Regions from separate parts of the Blautia sp. Marseille-P2398 genome, predicted to be linked through region 1. Evidence: riboswitches for the same ligand, from Rfam matches in the RefSeq annotation. Region 1 holds a riboswitch; each other region holds the start of a gene.

Region 1 (7,872 bases):
AAATAAAGAAAAGTTTGGACAATTAATTCATAAGGAAAAACCGGTTTTGGTTGATTTCTGGGCACCTTGGTGTGGTTATTGCCGTAGAATTGGAGCGGCTTATGAAAAAATAAGTGAAGAATACAGCGATATTCTTATTGCTGGAAAAGTAAATATTGATGAAGAACCACAGATTGCAGAAGCTGAAAAGATTGAGATAATTCCTACGCTGGTTTTATATCGAAATGGAAAGGCAATAGATTCTATTGTTGCACCTGAATCAAAAATAATGATAGAGAATTTTATTAATGAAGCATTGGAAAAATAAAAGGAGGACTGCTGTATGAATGAAAATCATGTTTACGATATGATTATCGTGGGGGGAGGACCTGGAGGGTATACTTCAGCATTATACGCAGCCAGAGCAGGATTTGATACAATTGTTTTAGAAAAATTATCTGCAGGTGGTCAGATGTCATTGACCTGGCAGATTGATAACTATCCTGGTTTTGAAAATGGAATTGACGGATTTTCATTGGCAGAGAAAATGCAAAAACAGGCGGAAAAATTTGGCGCTAAAAGTGAATATGCTGAAGTTTTTAATATGGATTTAACAGGAAAGCTTAAGAGAGTAGAAACTAGTTCGGGAATTTATATTGGGAAAACAGTAGTGATTGCTACTGGAGCAAATCCAAGAGAACTTGGTCTCGCTAAAGAAAAAGAATTGATAGGTCATGGGGTTGCTTATTGTGCCTCCTGTGATGGCATGTTTTATAAAGATAAGATCGTGGTGGTGGTTGGTGGTGGAAATTCTGCTGTATCAGATGCTGCTCTTTTAAGTCGAATTGCTAAGAAAGTCATCATTGTTCATCGTAGAGATACATTACGTGCAACGAAAATCTACCATGACCAGCTGATGAAAACTGAAAATATAGAGTTTCGATGGAACAATACAGTAAATGAACTGATTTATGGAGAACGATTGACTGGTGTGCGGTTGAAAGATACAGTTACAGGAGAAGAAAACATTATAGAATGTGACGGCCTGTTTGTGAGTATAGGAAGAAAACCGACAACAGATTTTTTAGATAATCAGATAGAACTGGATAATAAAGGATATATTGTGGCAGGTGAAAACACTGAAACGAGTATTCCGGGTGTTTATGCTGTAGGAGATGTCAGAACAAAGTTACTTCGTCAGATAGTAACAGCAGTGGCAGATGGTGCTATGGCAGTACATATGGCAGAAGAGTATATGGAGAAATAATAATCAGAATTTGAATAGTGAACTTTTTATACTGAAATATGTACGATTTCAATAATGACATGAACTTATGGGAACGTATTGCGGATACTTTGTGAACTTTATCCTGATACAATGATTATGCTGATGAAAGAAGGCATAGATAACTGAATACAAGAAAGAGACGAAAGCCTCAGTAGTTAAGAAAAAAACTACTGGGGCTTTTTTTCGTGCCTGAATTTCTCGGCCAATAACTGCGGGGATGTCCCGGCAGGATAAAGGTGGAGCAGGCATGATCCTAAACAGAGGTCCGCCTTCTGAATTTGAAACGAGCAACAAGATTTCAAATTCAGGAGGAACGGATATGTATATTCAACACCCATATTTTTATGAAGGAAAGTACTACGCAAATATTGATGGAGAAATGATCGAGATTACAAAATTGATTCTGAAACGGTCAAAAAGGGCTTTACTACACCAATTTTACACCAAACACATACCAAGATGTAAGAAGATATAAGAAAATACATAGAGTTATGAAATAGAATAGAAATATCTCATAGTGATAAATATCTCCAAAAATCCAGTAAAAACATATAATTTTTATAATTTCAACAAAATTTCACAAAAAAATGTAAATACCACTTGTGTTTTTGAATAATATGCACTATAATATCACATTTACGATTTTATCCCGTAAAATCAAGGGAAAACGGGTGTTAAACAGGTGTAACTACACCAAATTTACACCACAGAATATAGCATTACATCTATAACAATAACAGAACATTTAAACATCTGAATAAGTCCATGTACTTTTATAACAACAGGTACGTGGGCTTATTTTAGTGCTTAAAAATATTGTCAAAGAAATGGTGATTTCATAGAACAAAAACAAGGAGGAAATGACAATGAACAAAACAATATATGAAGCAGAATTTACCAAAATGGTGCATGATAAGATGAGAGAAGATAATAGATTCAAAGTATATGAGAGAATACCAAAAAATAGGATAGGTGGAGATTACTGGAATACATACTGGACAATCCGTTATATGCTTCGCACTATGACAGATATTTTAGAAAATGGAGATAAACTGGTATTATTAGGATACTTCACTGTAAAGCCTAAATTTTATAAGGAAAGAACAGCATGTTCTGGAATGGAAAGAACAGGAAAAAATGTGTATGAGATTCCAGAAAGATATAAGGCAAAGTTTAAATCTGGTACTGTGTTAAATCGTGCTTGCGAAGCGTATGGAGATTATCTCAAAGAAGAAGCAAATAATAAAGATGATGAATACGAAGAAGGAGAAGAAGAGTAATGAGATGTAAAGATTGTGAATATGTAAAATGCTATGCTGTCAATAAGAAGATGTATTATTGTGATAATAGAAATAGAGTAAATTTGATGGGTAAACTGGGCGAGGATAATTTACCTGAGACAAGTCCTGAGTGGTGTCCAATGGCTGATAGGACAATTGCTGCTGTTGAAAATATTACAGATGGGAAAGGATTAGAGAAGTAATGGAATCAAACAATACAGAAATGAAGATGCAGTATATTCTTGATGAAAATAAAAATCTGGCAGAGATACCACTAACAGATATGCTACCTGTAGAGCATCCGATTAAATGTAAATTAATCAGTGCATTTGAAGTATTTGTAAGAGTACCGCAGACAGAAAACTATTGGATTTCTAATTACGGAAGAGGTGTAAATAACCATAGAAACCCAAATATGAACAAATTCTATGAGCATAAGCAAGGAAAATGCCATTATACTATTTATGAAGTGTGGCGAACACCAGAAAAAATCAGAGGGAAACTAACAGGCAAAATCATAGTTGAAACCACTAAGAGAGAAACCAGTCCAGAAGAGTTAGTAGCAAAATGCTTTCTGAAACAATATAGAGGCAGAGGTAAGGTCTGGCATAAGAATGGTGACTTTGATGATAATTGGTATAAAAATCTGATTTATGTTACTGGCAAAGATTTCATAAATCTTAAAGCAGATAAGATTACATGGCAGGAGTTAAACTATGAGCAGGAATATATTGAGTATGTCAACAATGCCAAGAATCAAGCAATGATTGCGTATGGTTCTATTTCCAGTCGATGTAAAGGTGAAAATAACAGTGAGAGTGCGCACAAGTGTTATGATGATGTTGAATTGTGTCAAGAATGGAAAGATTATCCGCAGTTATTTGTCAAGAGATACTTGGAATTATATTATAAAGTACCAGGCGAATCAATGGCTGTAGACAAGGATTTATTTGGTAATGGAAGCAAGGTATATTCTCCAGAGACAATCTGTATTCTGCCACAAGGCTTAAATACATTACTTGCCAACAGTAAAAAGCATTATAAAGATGGGGAAACACCAAACAATGTGCTTCCTCTTGGAGTAAGATATAATGGTAAAGTCAATAAATATTACGGACAGATTACTTATTTTGGTACAGAAGATATAATTGATTTACCATATAGGGATACAATAGAAGAAGCATTTGCAGATTATAAGAAGTTCAAAGAATATGACATTGCAATTACGGTGTCAAAATACAGAGATAAGATACCAGAATACATATATGAGAAACTGCTTACGGTACGAGTAGAACCGTATTAATATATTATAGGCATATCAGGGAGCACAATCCTTGGTATGCCTATTTTTTTACGTTTTATATGGCTGCTGCCGAGCGGTACTCTTTAATGTAAAACTACCGCCCCTATAAACACGTATATTAAATTTTAAGAACGAATGATGCACACATGAGAAAATCTTCATACGCTATATAAAAATTCATTATAAAGCGAAATACAAGCTTTGAGAAGCATTCTGAGAACATGATATATTATCATAAAGGTTGATCTTCATCAGAAGGAACATAGACACAAATATCCTGTATTTGACAGTGCAGAATACGGCATAAGTCATTGACTGTCTTCATAGAAATGTCTTGGTTATGTTTAAGACGATGCAAAGTGCTATGAGACATATGATGCTTGCTTGTCAAAGTATACCAGTTTTCATTTGTTTTCTTTAATGTTTCCCAGAATGGGCTGTAATCTATCATGGCTGTTCCTTTAAAGATATTTGATATTATTATCATAAAATAGATTCTTATACTTGAATATCTTCGTAATAACGAATATAATGTAAGTATTACAGAAATGTGATAGTAAGTACGAAATGTCGAACAAATTTGACAAAAAGAATTGCATATTACATATAGCAGTAGTATAATCAAATTGTGAATTTTATGTGAAATGTTTATACAATCAAATACGGCATAGCCAGAGAAATCTGGTGACGCAAAACTACAGGGTCTAAGCGAATGTATGACAGCCAGTTGCAACTATGATAATTAAGGCATTGCTTCAAGTATGTTTGGGGTAATGTCTTTTTTATATACAAAAAGATCAAGGGGATATGAACATGAAGAAGAAAACAAAATTATTAGCAATGTGTATGGTAGCTTCATTATCAGTAGGGACGCCAGTGATAACATGGGCGAGTGATACTGAAACAACTGAGCAGAAAAGTGGTGAATCAGATTCAATAAGTATATCTGAAAAAGGTGCAGAGACATCAATATATGAAGATAAAAAAGTAACAATTAAAATGGATTCGGCAGAATATACTTTAGATGCTTCTGATATCATATTAAATATGTCTATAAAAAATTCGTATCCTAATATTTTGACGCTGAAAGTACAAGATGCTAAAGTTGATGATACAACTGTTGCATTTCAATGGGATTCTAACGACTATAAGGCAGGAACATCTTTTTCTTCTGCTTGGTATATTATGCTTGAAACTTTACAAGAAGTAAATAATACGGACTTTAAACAATTGTCATTTACTATGGTAGGGACGTTGAATGATGGTACTGAATTATTAAAAAAAGAAATTACCATAGCGAGAGAAGCTTTCAAATCTGTTATGGATGAAGATGATGAAGAAACATCTGACTCTGAAAGTACAGATTCAAATAATGCTACATCAGAAGCAACAGAAGAAAAGTCTGATGCAAAAAGTGATTCTAACAAAGACAGTTCTGATGGTATAGAAGAAAGACTTTCTGCTCTTGAAGAAAAACAAGCATCTCAGAACGAATCTGATAAAGAGACAGTACAGGAAGAAACCACACCTGCTGCTGATGCAGAAGAGGAAAAAGCCAAAGCTACAGAAGATGAAGACAAGTCAAATGAAAATATACAGAAAACTTTAATTCCAGACCAATATATTGAAAAAGAAGAGGTGTTTGGAGACGATGGTAAGTTATCTTTTACATATCAATATGAATATGATGACGAATATCGGTTAATTGAGAAACAATGTGTATATCCAGATGGTACCGTAAACAATGATGAAAAGTACACATATGATAAAGATGGCAATAACATTAGAATAGATCATGAGGACAATAAAGATTCAAGCTATTCATATTATACAATTCATAAGTATAAAGGCGATGACTTAATAGAATCAACCACGTATAATGTTGCAGATGATAGTGTAAAATATACAACGTCTTATTCATATGATGATAAAAATCGTTTATGTCAAGAAAAATTTGAAAATATCGAATATGATAATCAAGCTACCACAAATTATTTTTATGATGATAACGGCAATATTATATATAGCGAAAGGGACAATGAAAGATATGAAGATTACACGTATGATGCAGATGGAAATCTTATATCGCAGACGAGAAACGATGGTACAAGAACTGAGTGGAAATATGAAAATAATATAAAAATAGAAGAAACCTTTTATCACAAAGGGGATTTCTTATATACAAGTAAACTGGAATATGCTAGTACTAGTCCAAGTGCTGCTGTAATTAATGATATAGAAATAATAAAAGTAGTACAACAGGCTCTAAATGATATGGGATACGATTGTGGTATTCCTGATGGTATAGTTGGAGATGGAACAAAGAATGCTGTAAAGAGTTATATGGAAAATAATGGAAAAGCTTCCAAAGGTGAAATTACAGAAGAATTAGTGGGAATGTTAAACGTAAATGACGAGATTAAAAGTGCAAAAGAATTATCCAGATATCGTACAGATATTAGTTATGAAATGCTCATGAGAAATCCAGTCGATTATATAAATACACCAGTAAAGTTCTCTGGTTCTGTTGTCCAAGTGATTAATGAAGGAGGGGGAAACAATATTAGACTGGCAATTAATTCAGATTCTAGTCAAACAATTTGGTGTTCTTATTCAAGACTAGATATGAGCGGCAATTTGATGGAAGGAGATCAAGTTACGGTGTATGGAATTGCAATGGGAACAGAAGATTATATAGCAATTTCAGGTGAGAAAATTACACTGCCAACTATTACTTGTGAAAGAATGGATACATCTTTTGGAACATTTGAGAAATTCCCAGGATTTTAATATTCTAAAAATTTTTATTTGAAAATAAAAGGAGAACTAATTACATGAGAAAAGTAAGAAAAGTATTATACGTTTTGATTTGTGTAATCATGGTTGGATGTATGATAAATGTAAGCAATATACAGGCTTCAACTTCATCAAAAATCTCACCCCCTAAAGTAGTATTAGTAAAAACTACAGGAACTTCTGAAATCCGAATTAAATGGAAAAAAGTAAATGGTGTTTCTGGTTATAGAATCTATAGAAAAAATGATAATAGTGGTTGGAAAGCAATAAAAACAGTTAAAGGTGAAAATGTAACGGCTTATACGGATAATGGTTTAAATCCTGGAAAACAATATTTTTATACTGTGAAAGCATACAAGAAAGTATCAAATTCAAATGTTTGGAGTAAAGCGGGTAAGGAGCTTTTTGCAGTAACTAAGATGGAAATGCCACAAATTAATGATATTGATTATGGTCATCGAACAGGAACCGTAGATATATCTTGGAGTAAAAGCAATGGTGCTCAATATTATGAAATTTTATTCAAAACCCCAAATAGCAAGTGGAAGATGGTTGAAAAAAGCAATGGATTAAATGCCAAGCAAGTCCCATCTACCATGGGAGAAAATTTATATGCGGTACGTGCGTGTGTTAAGTACTCTGGAAAGGTATATCGCAGTGGATATGATAAAAAAGGAACAGTATTTCAATATGATGAATATGGAAATCCTAACGTAGATTATTCGGTTTTTGATATCATAAATCCAGAGACCACGCAAATTGAGATGAAAAAAGGCGAATATTATGAATTAAAAATAGACAGTGATTTGGATAAATTATCATGCTCTGATAATAATTCAAATATAACTGATTCCTATTTTAAGGATGCAACAGACAGCGATTATTTGTTGAAAATTCACGCAATAGGAACAGGAACTGCGACAATTCATTTATATGGTACAGACTATCCTAATGTTTACAAAAACATTACAGTTGTTGTAGAAGAAGATAATAATACTCAATTAGTAATGGCTGCTATGGGTATTCAAAAAGCATATAACTCGGCTAAGTTTCCATCTTCTTTACATATAAGAAATATTGCATATGAGGAAAGTTTTAGAAATGGATACGGTGATAATATCAGTAGATTAGTTGTCCATGCTTATGCTAAAAATTCATTTGGTGGTTATGGAGATATTTATTCAGTAGTAATTCGTTCTAAAACAAATACACATTATTCTAATGCA
Region 2 (7,872 bases), on a different contig from region 1:
AGGATAAAGCGGATATCCTCTTCCACGCTGCGGAGCTTGTTGAGGTATTTCTCATGAGTAGCTTCGATATAATCGATCAGGGTGGCGAAATCTGCGAAGCGGATGGCCGGTTCCAGATATGCATGTGCTTCTCCCTGCTGTATACATTCTTTCAGTCTGTTCTTAAGTACTTTCTCATAATGATTATGCTGGCTGAAGCTTCCTGTATATGTTTTGTTATGAGGAAAGGTAAAATAATCCGCCATATAGTGGATCACTTCGCCGAACCGCCGCCAGTAAACTCTCTGGTTACTCTCATCCGGTCTGATATCTGCCAGTTCTTTCATCCGGTTCTTGACATCTTCAAATGTTCCGTAGAACTCGTGTCTCCTGGTGATAAAGGACGGTTTGATATCCGGCAGAATGCTGCCCAGACAGAAAGCCTTTCTGTGAGACTGCAGGCTTGCTGTGGTCTGCATCTGATCCGCAAGGTATCTTGCTAATAAAATATGTGATTTTTTACGCAATTTTCTTCCTCTTCTTTCTTTTGAGAACCTATCATTCTTATATATGGGAACGAATAATAATCAACTTAACCAACATAGAATACTATAGCAGATTTATACCTGTTATTCAAATAAAATTTTTGTAAACTTTTTCACATTTTCAGGTCAGACAGCTGTTTCAGTAATTCCAGGTCACTGTCCTTTACTTTCAGGTTTGTCTCTATCTTCTCTCCCTCAGGAGTGGTGATCGCAATTTCAATAATGCTTCCTTCTTTAAGCCCTTTGCGTGAAACTGCCTGACAGAATGCCGGGAACTTGGGATGATTGCTCTTAAAGGTGTTCCATGCGCCTGTGATCTTCATGATATTTCCTATATTGTTTCCTATGTTCATATGATTGTTGTGTCCTTTCTTATCTCAACTGAATATTCCCGATTCTGAGAACTGATGCATATAATAACATACTTCAACGGATTTGGCTATACCAAAAGCCCCCCAGGATTAACTCCCGAGGGCTTTCATGCTGCTCATATTAAATTGTGATCACATTATTCAAGCAATCAGATTATTAATGGATTCTAACTCATATACAGTAAACGGATCAATATCAATACAACTGGATTCATCTCTGTTGCCAGAAAGATCCCATGCAAGAGTACCATTCATAACGGTACAAGCTTCTTTAAATGCATCAATATCTCTTAATGGCTTAAATATTTCTGCTTTCAAATCTTCTGTAGCATCATAGTCTACAATCTTACCGTCATCAAAGAATACCTGCACATGAAAGTTATCCAATGGTATCACCTGTACTACTGTCGGAAAATATTCGTTCATATGATTTCCCCCTTTAGATAAGCGGATTAATTCTATTTAATGGCTTCATATCTTTTGCAAGTTCCCAGTTTTGCATCAGTATGAGTAAACAGACTATAACTTGAACCATTATGATAAACTCCTACTCTTTTATTGGAACACGCCCAAGTCCCCACTGTAGCTCAAGGACTCCATCTTTGTATATTGAATAGATAACAAAATATGCAGTACCATTATCACCAAAAAACCATTTTTCATCGTAATTTTCATCTTTAAAATCAGTAATAAAATTATAACATTCACCATTTGTTCCATCTGATGCACTCGTGACATATTTTTGTAAGTGGTTATAATTTTCTAAATCTTTAAAAATATGTTTATATTCTTCGTCATCACATTGAACAGTCCACTGGAAAGAATATGAATTTCTATCAGGATTTGAAGACCAATCATCCTGTTTATTAGAATATAATAGCGATAGCGTTCCTTCATATTTATTGCAAATTTTATAGTCGTCCCAAAAATATTGTGTGCAATTATTTAATTCTTCTACTTTTGCTTTACCAAGAATTTTTTCACAACTATAAATATTCAGATCGTCTTTAAACATCCATTTAGATATATTTATTTGGTCATTTGACGATCCACATCCAGATAGTATCTGTTATACCAATTAAAATCCCTATTGTAAATTTTCTTTTCATGCCTTGGAAACTCCATGTCAATATTATCTAAATCAATTTCCCTCTTGCATTTTATAATAGTAATAGGTTATTGCGTCATCCATTGCATTTTGCCATTCTTCGTCTGTCAACTTACCATTACCATCAACATCGTTGGCAGAGTAAAACGGATCACTTTTATCATAAGAATGTCCTTCTGAATAATCATTATCATAATCTGATGAACTGTAATCATTTGAATCATAAGAAGAACTGTAACTATTTGAATCGTCATCATAATCCGATGAACCATAATCACTGGAATACGAATCACTACTGTAATCTGATGAATTATAACTATTTGAAGATGTTACAGAAGAATCATAAGTATTATCCGATGATTCTCCACAGGCAGTCAACATTCCTATTGATGTTAATATAAGAGTCGATTTAATGAGTAACGGTAAAAATTTTTTGGTATTCATGTCTGTTAATACTTCCTTTTATCTTGTAATTGCTTTATTTAATCCCCAGTCCTTTAGCAACCATATTCACAATTGCATTATCTGTACTGTCTGATTGATTCTCGTCTATAAATTTCTTAATAGCTTCTTTAGTCTTATTTCCTGCAATACCATCAACAGATCCACAATCATATCCTTTTTGATTGAGTACATCCTGTACAATCTTGATAATGTCTTTGGAAATTGTAATACTACTTCCTGCATTTAATTGTATTGCATTAGATGCTGATGGTGTTGCAGTTGTCGTCTGTGAAGTGTTAGAAGATGCTAAACCACCGCCAAAAGTTCCCCAACCTGCTCCACCAGATGTCGTTGTACTCACCTCAGAAGTAGTTGATGTATCTGACGTAGCAGCAGAACTACTATAAGGACATACACCACCATCATGTAAATGTGCAGGATGTCCACCGCAATGATAATGATAAGAACCTAAACCACTCACATTTTTATTATCATGATGTCCTCCACTTGAATCTGTTCTTCCAGAATGTGCCTGTACTGTTCCTGGTACTGTTGAAAAAGCAAGCATTGCTGTCATCGTATAAATAGAGATTTTCTTAAAAAACTTTTTCATCATACGCTTCTTCCTCCGTAAAATTATTTAAAAAAGACATCACTTCTCCATAAGAAAAAAAGCAATGCCTTAATTATCATAGTTGCAACTGGCTGTCATACATTCGCTTAGACCCTGTAGTTTTGCGTCACCAGATTTCTCTGGCTATGCCGTATTCAATTGAATAAACATTTCACATAAAATTCACAATTTGATTATACTACTGCTATATGTAATATACAATTCTTTTTGTCAAATTTGTTCGACATTTCGTATTCACTATCACATTGCTGTAATACCCTTATTATATTCGTTATAACGAAGATATTCAAGTATAAGAATCTATTTTATGGTAATAATATCAAATATCTTTGAAGGAACAGCCATGATAGATTACAGTCCATTCTGGGAAACATTAAAGAAAACAAATGAAAACTGGTATACTTTGACAAGCAAGCATCATATGTCTCATAGCACTTTGCATCGTCTTAAACATAATCAAAATATTTCTATGAAGACAGTTAATGACTTGTGCCGTATTCTGCACTGTCAGATACAGGATATTTGTGTCTATGTTCCTTCTGATGAAGATCAACCTCTATGATAATAAATCATGCTCTCAGAATGCTTCTCAAGCCTTGTATTTCGCTTTATAACAGACTTTTATATATTATATTATATGAAGATATTTCTTATGTGTATATTATTCGTCCTTAAAATTTAATATACGTGTTTATAGGGGCGGTGGTTTTACATTAAAGAGTACCGCTCGGCAGCAGACATATAAAACGTAAAAAAATAGGCACATCAAGGATTTTGTTTTCCCTGATATGCCTATCAAAAAATAACTTCCTCAATTTCTGACAAGGTAATTGCTAAAGAAGTACATCCATCTGCTTTAGCATCATATGTACTTAAATATTCATCACATTCGATAAAACTATTATTTCTATAAAGCCTTTCTCCCTCATTATTTGCTCTAAGAAATACCATCTGAAATCCAATAGTATTCATTGACATGTAATATAAATACTCAAGAAACCATTTAAAGAAGATACTTGAATAATGTTGCTTTTTTACTGGATCAAGCAAATATGCTACCTGACCTTTTAGTTTTCTACTGATTGCAAACATCTTTATCTCAACTGCTGGAATAGATAATAAAATCTTTCCATCATCATTCATTACCTTTGTATGATATTTCTCTGCCTCGTCATAATAGTATAAGCTATATGCCTTAATAGTTGCATAAGCATAAATATGTTTTCTGTCTTCTGCTACTAAAACATATGTAACACCCTTACCCTCTATTGAATCATTTTTTGCATATTTGTGTAGATATTCTGTCATATCCTCATTTCCACAATCAAACTGCTGTATCACATCATCTGTGACTTTCGATTGATTCAATTCAACAAAACTTAATTCTTGATTACCCATTAATCTTCCTTGTCCATCAACGCATTTAACGCATTAATTGATTCTGTATTCAAATTTTTGCGTAACTGTTTGCATTCATTCCAAAATGCCTCAGTCGGTCGATTTTCATTTACTTTTTTAAAGAATGTTTTTTCCTTGCCACAGGTAATAATACACCCTGGATTTCGTTTCTGTGCTAATGCCATACAATCAACCTCCTTCTGTTCTTCAAAATTCGCATTATTATTCATAAGAATATAACACCCCAGTCATGTTATGTCAACAACTGGGTTCATACAAATATACCTTTATTTCTTGATTATATTGTATCATAAACCCAGTCTTGAATCAATTATTTAGTCAATATTATGCCCGTATTCTCTAGGATATACACATCAATACGGCTCTACTCTCACCGTACGTAGTTTCTCATATATGTATTCTGGTATCTTATCTCTGTATTTTGACACCATGATTGCAATGTCGCATTCTTTGAATTTCTTATAATCTGCAAATGCTTCTGCTATTGTATCTCTATATGGTAAATCAATTCATCTTCTGTACCAAAATAAGTAATCTGTCCGTAATATTTATTGACTTTACCATTATATCTTACTCCAAGAGGAAGCACATTGTCTGGTGTTTCCCCATCTTTATAATGCTTTTTACTGTTGGCAAGTAATGTATTTAAGCCTTGTGGCAGAATACAGATTGTCTCAGGAGAATACACCTTGCTTCCATTACCAAATAAATCCTTGTCTACAGCCATTGATTCGCCTGGTACTTCATAATATAACTCCAAGTATCTCTTGACAAATAACTGCGGATCATCTTTCCATTCTTGACACATTTCAACATCATCATAACACTTGTGCGCACTCTCACTGTTATTTTCACCTTTACAACGACTAGAAATAGAACCATACGCAGTCATTGGTTGATTCTTGGCATTGTTGACATACTCAATATATTTCTGCTCATAGCCTAATTCCTGCCATGTAATCTTACCTGCTTTCAGTTTTCTAAAATCTTCACCAGTAACATATATCAAATTCTTATACCAGTTATCCGCAAAATCACCATTCTTATGCCAGACTTTAAATCTACCTTTATATTGTTTCAGAAAACTTTTTGCCACCAGTTCTTCTGGGCAGGTTTCTCTTTTAGTTGTTTCAACTATAATTTCACCTGTCAGTTTTCCTCTAATTTTTTCTGGTGTTCGTGATATTGCATAAACTGTATAATGGCATTGCCCTTGTTTATGCTCATAGAATTTATTCTTATCTGAATTTCTATAATTATTTATACCTCTTCCGTAATTAGAAATCCAATAGTTTTCTGTACCTGGCACTCTTACAAACACTTCAAATGCACTGATTAATTTATATTTAATTGGATATTCTACAGGCAACATGTCTGTTAATGGTATCTCTGCCAGATTTTTATTTTCATCAAGAATATACTGCATCTTCATTTCTGTATTGTTTAATTCCATTACTTCTCTAATCCTTTCTCAGCCATATTATTTTCATCAATTGTCCTATCAGCCATTGGACACCACTCAGGACTTGTCTCAGGTAAAACATCATCACCCAGTTTACCCATCAGATTTGTTCTATTTCTATTGTCACAATAATACATCTTCTTATTGACAGCATAGCATTTTACATATTCACAATCTTTACATCTCATTACTCTTCTTCTCCTTCTTCGTATTCATCATCTTTATTATTTGCTTCTTCTTTGTGATAATCTCCATACGCTTCGCAAGCACGATTTAACACAGTACCAGATTTAAACTTTGCCTTATATCTTTCTGGAATCTCATACACATTTTTTCCTGTTCTTTCCATTCCAGGACATGCTGTTCTTTCCTTATAAAATTTAGGCTTTACAGTGAAGTATCCTAATAATACCAGTTTATCTCCATTTTCTAAAATATCTGTCATAGTGCGAAGCATATAACGGATTGTCCAGTAAGTATTCCAGTAATCCCCACCTATCCTATTTTTGGGTATTCTCTCATATTCTTTGAATCTATTAGCTTCTCTCATTTTATCATGTACCATTTTGGTAAACTCTGCTTCATATATTGTTTTGTTCATTGTCATTTCCTCCTTGTTTTTGTTCTATTAAATCACCATTTCTTCGGGTATGTTTTTTCTGTTGCTTATTTCTAATCTGATAAACCGTTTCTCATACTCATCTGCAAACTTTACCTATTATTTTTAAGCACTAAAATAAGCCCACATACCTGTAGTTATACAAGTACATGGACTTATTCAGATGTTTAAAATATTCAATTGGCAATATCAGGCATTTACTGTGTGAAATTCCCTATTATACATTGTTAGATATATGTCATACCCCATTTTTACTGAATCCATACCCCATTTTTACTCCATTTTCGCATGAAATTACGTAAAAATACGGTAAGATAGTGAAATTGAACTTCTCGCAAACCCTTTAGATCTCGCTGAAATCCGGTGTTCCATACAGGTCGAACGGAGTTGACTGGTAGACATAGTAATTCAGCCAGTTTGTATACAGGTTGTTCGCATGTGCTCTCCACATAAGGAGCGGTCTGTTTTCCGGGTTGTTGTCTTTGTAATAATTCTCCGGGATTTCGATGGGCAGGTTTTTGCTGACATCACGTTTGTACTCACCGTCAAGAGTCACACGATCATATTCCGGATGTCCCATTACAAAGATCTTGCGGCCGCCGTCTGCCATTGCAAGGAAAAGCCCTGCTTCATCGGATTCAGCAAGCACTGTCAGTTCTTTACAGTTATGGATATCCTCGATGGGAACTTCCGTATGTCTGGAATGAGGTGCAAGGAACATATCGTCGAATCCGCGTACCAGCGGAATCTTACGGTTCATCACTTTATGCCAGAAAAGACCGAACATCTTCTTATCAAGTTTGCGTTTTTTCAGTCCATAGTGGTGGTAGAGTCCTGCCTGTGCAGCCCAGCACAGATAAATGGTGGAGGTAACATGGGTGTTTGTCCAGTCCATGATCTCTACCAGTTCCTTCCAGTAGTCTACCTCTTCGAATTCCATCTGCTCTACAGGAGCCCCTGTGATGATCATTCCATCGTATTTGTTATTTTTCAGTTCCGGAAATGTCTGATAAAATTTATTCAGATGACTCACAGATGTATTCTTCGCTTCATGGCTCTGTACTGCCATAAAAGTGACATCTACCTGCAGCGGTGTGTTGGAAAGGGAACGCAGAAGCTGAAGCTCTGTCTCCTCTTTCAGAGGCATCAGGTTCAGAATAAGGATCTGAATGGGGCGGATATCCTGATGGGATGCACGTGACTCATCCATCACGAAAATATTTTCTTTTTCCAGAATCTCTTTTACGGGCAGATCGCTCTGTATTTTAATTGGCATTATCTTATCTCCTGT
Region 3 (7,872 bases), 210 kb from region 1:
ACCTCCTGGTTTAATAAATTTTCACCTGTCCCTACTGCTTCTCAATTCTTCGCATATAGTCTGCTTGATTGTTTTATCATCTAATGGCTTTGCAAGATGTGCGTTCATTCCTGCTTCCATACACTTTTCTGCATCTTCCCTAAATGCATTTGCAGTCATAGCAATGATAGGGATTGTTTTTGCATCCTGCCGTTCCAGGGATCTTATTGTTTTTGTGGCAGTAAGCCCGTCCATCACCGGCATCATGACATCCATTAAAATAACATCGTATGTTCCTGATTCGCAGGCTTCAAAGTGCTGAACAGCTTCTAACCCATTTTTCACTGTTTCTACTTTAGCCCCATTTTCCGTCAGTATAAATTCTGCTATTTCCGCATTCAGCTCATTATCTTCAACCAATAATATCCGGACACCTGATATATCTGCATTGAAATCTTCTTTTTCTTCCGGCCGTGCATTCGTATCAATTTTAAATGGAAGTACTACAGTAAAACAGCTCCCTTCACCAAGCTTGCTTTCAACTGTTATGGTTCCGCCCATCTTTTCTACAAGTTGTTTCACAATAGGCATTCCCAGACCTGTCCCATTATAATCAGAACGTGGGGAATTATCTGCCTGTACAAATGGAGTAAACAATTCATTTTTTATAAATTCTTCTGACATTCCAATTCCATTATCTTTTATTTTAAATTCACATGTCATGTGATCTTCTGATCTTTCAATCGTTCTCATACTCATGTAAATAGAACCATTCACCTTATTGTACTTCATGCTGTTTGTAAACAGATTCATCAATATTTTTTTCAGATGAACTGCGTTGCTCCAAACATATATACCACTGTAATCATCATGTTCTCCTATAACATGAAGTCCTTTTTCTTCTGCCTGAAAAGATAGTGACTCCGTGATTTCCTGACATACCTGATCCAGATTGATGGATTCATCACCAAAAACCACTGTATCTGATTCTAACTTTGCCATATCTAAAACATCATTTATCAATGATAGTAGCAGCTTCGATGACTCATATATTTTATTCATGCAATCCTTTGCCCGCTCAGCATCATTTCCGCTTTTCTCAAGAATCGTAAGCATACCAATAATACCATTGATCGGTGTTCTGATATCATGAGACATGTTATTTAAAAAGGAAGTCTTAGCCTTATTGGCACTCTGTGCTCCTACAAGTGCATTTTGTAATTCCTGCTGTTTTTCTTCAAGCTCCTGATTCAGCTTCAATGCCTGCTCAGCAGACTTCTTGGATTTTTCTTCCGCACGTTTTGATTTTTTCAAAGAATCAAGAATTATACACAGGACAACGAAAAAAGAAATTCCAGCGATAAGTAATACTGTCAGTAAATTGTCCTGAATAAAATCCTTCGCTGTAACTTTTCGTGAGGAAACATTATACGAAACTACTGCACCTGAAAATTGAGTTGTAGGCATAGATGTCAGTGTTTTATTCAGAATGGACAAAAGAACCGGTTCTCCCTGCTGAATAGCAAATGGAACATCAGCTTCTTTTGTCAGGAAAACACTATGAAGCTTATTATTTTTCAAATAGTCTGAAACAGTACCTGAATTGCTTACAATACAATCCGTCTCCCCTTTCTGCATTGCTTTTACTGCTGCATCTGATGTTTCATATTCCACAACCTTCCATTGCGGATAATTGTATGAAAGATATGCTTTCAATGCAAAATCATCTTTTTCAACGGCAACTATATTCTCTTTATTTTCATCAAAAGAATCCTTTGCCGTAATTGCTTCCATATTCAGAGTCAATAGCGTATCCGACAAAGCAAATCCATTTGTTTCTGCAAAGTATGGATTCTGGTTTGCATGAAAAATCAGGTCTATTTTTCCATCCTGCAATGCCTGAAGCAGTTCACTTCTTGTCTCATATCCATTTAATTCATATTCCAGAGTCTGACCTTGCAGACAATTTTCTGCAAGATCCACATAATCTGTAATAACACCTGTCAGTTTACCTGTTGATGGATCTACACTGCTGATACCTCCATCCTGATTCAAATACCCTATCCGGATTGCACCATGCTGCCCGATCCACTCACTTTCTTCTTTTGAAAGAAACGAGCTGCTCTGTGCAGAAAGATAACGCCTGTAGAGATCATCTGTGTAAAATGGGTTGTCATCCTTGATTCTGCGCATAGCACTATCCAGTGATTCTTTGATATCCGGACGTTCTGGATTTATAGCGAAATAGATTTCTGTCTCTCCAATACTTGTAAGCGGTGAAATATCCGATTCTTCCCAACGGGGGTCTTCTTGCGAAACGAAGCAGTCAATTTCATGGTTCGACAGTTTGTCCATAATTTCTGTGTTTGTAGAAACATTGATATGCTTCGTATACAGACCATATTTTGATTCCCATTCATTAAGCACATCCTCCACTATATTATCTTTAAACACACCAATATTTTTTCCCTCAAAAGAATCCAAATTTCCTGCTGTAAGATCCATATTGGATGCATCCGTATAGATGTAATATTTCTCTTCCCCCATAGGCATATCGGAAAAAAGCATTTTTTCAGCACGTTCGTCTGTATAGGAAATGCCACCAAGAATATCAATCTCTCCATTTTCCAACTGTGTAAAGCAGTTTTTCCAATCACTTGTTATGTATTTATATGTCCATCCTGCATAACCTGCAATATCTTGAAGATACTCATAACCATAGCCGCTTCTTTCTCCCTTTTCATTGACTACATTATAAGTTTCCTCAAAAGATCCTACCCGGATAACATTGTCAGAGTTTTCTTTGGCAGATGCAGGAACGGATAAAACAATAAAACATATAATTGTGCAAAATATAATGTAACAAAATTTGAAATTCATTATATTCTGTACTAATTTGCACTTCTTCATCTTTCTCCCCTCCTCTAGGCTACAGTTGCTTGCTTGCTTCCAGATTTTAATTTTACATTCATTAATTATCAATAACCTCCACACTATTTTTCACAATATTTTTCCAAACAGCTTCTGTATTACTTATTCAAGTGCTCTACCATAAAAAAGCACTGTCAAACAGACAGTGCACCTCATTTCATGCAACTGGCTGCCATTTTACAGGCCCTGTAGCTTTGCGTCCCAGACTTTCATCTGGTTTGCCAATTTCCATATTATAGCTTTAATACTTATGCAAAAAAACTGGTTTTATTATACTATAGCACTCTACTGTACACAAGAAAAACATTACCGTTTTAACGCCAAAAAATAAAAAAAAGAACAGCCGATACATATACTCGAACTGTTCTTCTACTTCCGAAGACCACGCAGCATTGACATTACTGTTTCCTGCTCATTTGTACTCAGATCGTTCCATATCCCTAGAACTTTCACCCGCTAAAAACAATATTTCCTATCGTCTGCCTTCACCCGCTAACAACAATGTAACCACATAGTAAATAATTCCAAATACAGCTATACTTCCCATCATAATGCCAATCATCTGATTTATACTCACCACATTTCCATGAAATACCGGATTGCAATCAAGCGTGTCTCTTATCGCTTCAACCATTTCATCCGGATAATTTTTTCTCTCCATCTCTCTGAAAACTCCGTGAAGCATATGATTCTTAATCAATGAAGTGGCATATGTACTCGGAAGATAAGACAGTGCCTTCTGAAGACCTGGTCCAAAATTTGAAATCGGCATATAAGCACCACATATAAAACCATATCCTGCGCTGACAATTGTACCTACAGCCGAAAGCTGTCCCTGTGTTGTCAACGGAAAGCTAATGATACTTGAAAGCGTACTTCCAAATAGGACGAGCAATATCATATCAAATAAAACCCATAATATGTCTGCTGTATTCATATACCATCCCATTTTAAGTAAATATCCCAGGCATAATACAAACGCAAGTCCATTGACCATCAATGAATTAGCTACTGTTGACAGAAAATATCCCAAATAAATTTTTTCCTTGCTGACCGGTGCAACATTAAAATCCTTCCTTGTTCCATTTGCCTTGTCCTGCACCATAGTCAGATTCACACAAAATGTTACAGTGATACAGCTCACTGCCATAAGTGATGCTGTCAGTTGTGCTGCCACGGTTCCATTAATAAGCTTATCCGAAATTGTAATCATATCCGGAATTGCTGCTGTAAAAGAATCTTTGAAAACCTTTGCAAGAAATGTAGCATACAGAACAATTAGAATAACTGGTGTGATCATTGATGTAAACAACATACCTTTATCTTTAAAAAACAGTTTCCTGTTCCTGTCCATTAATGCCAATACTGTTCTCATCAGCGTTCACCTCCAAGCTTCTTTCCTGTGACTGCAAGAAATACATCATCCATACCGCCTTTTACTACTTCATAATCCGTGAATAGGTCCTGATGCTCTACAATAAGCTTCGTAGCTTCTTTCGTATTTCTTACTTTTATCTGATATCCGTCACGTATTTTTTTATATTCTCTGTTCAATGACTTTATTTCATCTTCGGAAATACCATAAACAGACACTATATCCTGTACATAATCATTTTTAAGTTCAAATGGTGTACCTTCCGCTGCAATACTTCCTTTGTCAAGAATCACAACATACCCGGCATTAGCAGCCTCTTCCATATAGTGTGTAGTCAGAAATACTGTCATATTTTCAGTTTTCTGAAGTTTCTCGATAACATTCCAGATTAACTGCCTTGTCTGCGGATCAAGCCCTGTAGTAGGCTCGTCAAGAATCAAAATCTCCGGTCTGTGCAATAATGCACGGGCAATATCAATTCTTCTTCTCTGACCTCCCGACAGCTTACCTACAGGTCTGTTTAAAAACTCGTCAAAATCCAGAATCTCGACCAGCTCCTGTAATCTCTTATCAAAGGCATTTCCTGTAATGCCGTATAAAGCAGCTCTGCTCTTTAGGTTTTCTTTCACCGTAAGCGGTTTATCAAGTACGCTATCCTGAAACACAACACCAAGCATTCTTTTTGTCTGTGCGCCGACTTTGTCAGTTTCTATTCCGTTTACTTGAACCGTTCCGCTGTCTTTTTTCTGCAATCCGCAGAGAATGGAAATGGTTGTACTTTTCCCTGCACCGTTTACTCCAAGAAACGCAAACAATTCTCCTTTTTTCACACGAAAGCTCAAATCATTTACCGCTTTTACTTCGCTAAAGCTTTTATTCAGATGACTGATTTTAATGATATCTGATTCCATATCTTCTCCTTTTGTTTCATCTTTCCTTAAATGACGCAGTATACGTTGGATTTACCTTTTTTAATAGAATCCATATGTTAAAAAGTAATATGAAGGCGAAAATCGTCCATATCCATGCCTGTGGCATTAAATAAAGGATTCCGTTTACATCTCCACCACCAAATGCTCCACTGAGTAAACACAAATATATTGGATCCAATACCAGCATAATTACTGTTATATAATAAAAAATAGCCTTCACAAGCTTATTCTTTATTTCACAAATTTTATCCTTAAAATATACCAATGTTCTGGTCTTCACATAAGCATTATAACCTCCAATACGTCATCTATTTTTCTTTCGAGGATCTGTTGGCTTTACCGCATCTTTTGGTATTAGCCAAGTCTTTCCCTTTTTCTCTGCTCCAGGCACTCTTCCCTGGCTACATAAAAGAGAAATTCTTCTAGATGAAATTCCCCATATTTTTGACATTTCGATCGTTGTTATATAATCCATAATTTTCCTCCAAACGATACAACAAGCCTATTATAAGTATATTCTTTTATCGGAATAGTTTCAACCAAAATTAAGTTTTCTTCTAGGTTGTTTGATTTGTTATTGTTTTCTAAGATTTTCACAAAAAAAATCCTCCTTTCGTATGTACGGATGCGTGAAAGGATGAAAGACGCATCCGGCCAAGAAAAAAGAGCCTACGGAAAACTCCGTAGACCCTCATTGCTTTTCTGGCGATTATAATAATATCACATCGAAATAGAAAAGTCAGTGCAAGACCAGTGCAAACTTTTCATCAGAATTAACTTCTTTGTTTTCCTAATCGTGTTTAATGTATTTAGTGATAGTATCGATTAATTCCTCCATGTTAATCGGCTTGGAAATATGGTCATTCATGCCTGAATCCAGGGATTCCTGAATATCATCTATAAAAGCATTTGCAGACAAAGCTACAATTGGAATCGTAACTGCATCAGACCGCTCTATACCCAAGGCTCGAATGGCTTTTGCTGCTTGGTGTCCATCCATGTTTGGCATCATAATATCCATCAAAATAAAATCGTATGTGCCTCGTGGATGATTTTTAAACAAATTCACAACTTCTTTTCCGTCTGATGCGCGTGTTACGGTCATACCAGCATCTTCCAGCATTATCGTAGCAAGTTCAGCATTTAAATCATTATCCTCAGCCATAAGAACATGAATACCCGTCAAATCTCTATGTAGATGTTGTTTTTGTTCTGATTGAATAACCTGTTCTGTCAACTCCAGTGGGATCTCCACTGTGAATGTAGAACCTACACCTTTTTTGCTCTCAACAGCAATTGAACCGCCCATCATATCCACATATTTTTTTGTGATGGCCATACCAAGACCGGTTCCCTTATATTGGGTTCTGGCATTAGCATCATCTTCTTGTGAAAACGGATCGAATAATTTTTTCTGGAACTCTTCGCTCATGCCAATACCGTTATCTCGAACAACATAACGAGTTATGATATGTTTCTCATCCGCTCCTGGGTAACTGCTGATATCCAAAGTAATCTTTCCGCCGTCCTTTGTGAATTTCACAGCATTGCCAAGAAGATTCACCAAAACTTCTCGGATACGCACAACATCCGCAAGGACATATGGGTTCTTTGAGATTTCTCGATGTACTTCAAACTTAAGATCTCGATTATAAAGAAGTCCATTCATAATCGCCTGGACGTTATCTGTCAATTGAGTAATGTCCATTGGCTCGGGCGAAATAGTAACTTTTCCACTTTCAATGCGAGTAAAATCCAGAACGTCATTCAACAAAGAGAGAAGATGATTCGAACTTTTTTGAACTTTCTCCAAGCTACCATGAATATCTGAAACCGTGTTCTGGTGAAGCGCAATGTTTGTAAATCCAATAATGGCATTCATCGGCGTTCTGATGTCATGGCTAATACTAAGCAAAAACGCAGATTTTGCTTTGTTGGCAGCATCTGCTTCCTCAGCGGCGGTCATTAATAATTGTTTTTGTTTTTGCTCTTCTGCCTTGCTTTTCTGGTAAACATAATAGGTATATAGACAAATTAAAAGCAATATAGCTCCTGCGACTAAACCGCAGATGATGGAAATATGATTCGTCTTTTCAACCATTCCATAAGCTGATTGCATATCCATTTCAATGCAAAATGCGCCAATGATTTCTCCTGTCCCATCAAGATTTGCGCTTACAGGATAGCAAGCCGTAAAAATCGGACCCCATGTTGTATCAATGATATCCTGAGAGTACACATTCTCCCCAGAAATAGCCCTATCAATATACGGAACCATTTCTTCCTCAATATAATCTCCAGGGTGTCTTACATCATCCGCATCCGGATTCAAACCGTCTACCACATAAACGAGTTTTCCTTCTTCATTTTTTTTAGCGGTGTAAATATATCGAGTAGAATTCAGTGTTCTGATTTCATTGAAATATGAAGAAATATCCTTATATAATTGCTTCTTTTCATCAGATTGATCTTTGATTTGATCAAAATCTTCTTTGCCGATTCTTCCATCCACAAGTTTGTGTACTGCATCTGCACTCGCTGTGTCACGTGTGATTTCTGTTTCAAGGGCGGTCTTAGTGTAAGAACTTTGCAGAATATATGTGTACGACGCTATTACAAAAATCATCAAAAGCCCCGCAATCACAAAGATACTGC

Evidence for each region. Region 1 has a riboswitch for cyclic di-GMP ahead of ACESZG_RS05490 (peptidoglycan-binding protein). Riboswitches for the same ligand answer to the same signal wherever they lie in the genome.
Region 2: linked by a shared signal. The riboswitch ahead of ACESZG_RS11315 (YHYH domain-containing protein) and the one ahead of ACESZG_RS05490 (peptidoglycan-binding protein) in region 1 are both predicted to bind cyclic di-GMP.
Region 3: linked by a shared signal. The riboswitch ahead of ACESZG_RS04435 (response regulator) and the one ahead of ACESZG_RS05490 (peptidoglycan-binding protein) in region 1 are both predicted to bind cyclic di-GMP.

Annotation. Positions count from the first base shown of each region.
Region 1 is NZ_CAXSTD010000003.1:226,707-234,578, reverse strand. It holds gene ACESZG_RS05520 (co-chaperone YbbN) at 1-307, shown strand, start outside; gene trxB (thioredoxin-disulfide reductase) at 323-1,246, shown strand; gene ACESZG_RS05510 (HU family DNA-binding protein) at 2,134-2,547, shown strand; gene ACESZG_RS05505 (hypothetical protein) at 2,547-2,750, shown strand; gene ACESZG_RS05500 (hypothetical protein) at 2,750-3,850, shown strand; gene ACESZG_RS05495 (helix-turn-helix transcriptional regulator) at 4,083-4,301, opposite strand; cyclic di-GMP riboswitch class I at 4,505-4,585, shown strand; gene ACESZG_RS05490 (peptidoglycan-binding protein) at 4,664-6,640, shown strand; gene ACESZG_RS05485 (fibronectin type III domain-containing protein) at 6,685-7,872, shown strand, end outside.
Region 2 is NZ_CAXSTD010000008.1:186,969-194,840, reverse strand. It holds gene ACESZG_RS11340 (zinc dependent phospholipase C family protein) at 1-506, opposite strand, end outside; gene ACESZG_RS11335 (hypothetical protein) at 638-877, opposite strand; gene ACESZG_RS11330 (DUF2442 domain-containing protein) at 1,037-1,321, opposite strand; gene ACESZG_RS11325 (hypothetical protein) at 1,443-1,910, opposite strand; gene ACESZG_RS11320 (hypothetical protein) at 2,037-2,447, opposite strand; gene ACESZG_RS11315 (YHYH domain-containing protein) at 2,482-3,024, opposite strand; cyclic di-GMP riboswitch class I at 3,141-3,221, opposite strand; gene ACESZG_RS11310 (helix-turn-helix domain-containing protein) at 3,389-3,643, shown strand; gene ACESZG_RS11305 (hypothetical protein) at 3,877-4,479, opposite strand; gene ACESZG_RS11300 (hypothetical protein) at 4,479-4,664, opposite strand; gene ACESZG_RS11295 (hypothetical protein) at 4,982-5,953, opposite strand; gene ACESZG_RS11290 (hypothetical protein) at 5,953-6,150, opposite strand; gene ACESZG_RS11285 (HU family DNA-binding protein) at 6,150-6,563, opposite strand; gene metA (homoserine O-succinyltransferase) at 6,925-7,857, opposite strand.
Region 3 is NZ_CAXSTD010000003.1:12,891-20,762, reverse strand. It holds gene ACESZG_RS04435 (response regulator) at 22-2,889, opposite strand; cyclic di-GMP riboswitch class I at 3,068-3,143, opposite strand; gene ACESZG_RS04430 (ABC transporter permease) at 3,383-4,285, opposite strand; gene ACESZG_RS04425 (ABC transporter ATP-binding protein) at 4,285-5,196, opposite strand; gene ACESZG_RS04420 (hypothetical protein) at 5,213-5,497, opposite strand; gene ACESZG_RS04415 (helix-turn-helix domain-containing protein) at 5,522-5,692, opposite strand; gene ACESZG_RS04410 (hypothetical protein) at 5,680-5,814, opposite strand; gene ACESZG_RS04405 (ATP-binding protein) at 6,008-7,872, opposite strand, start outside.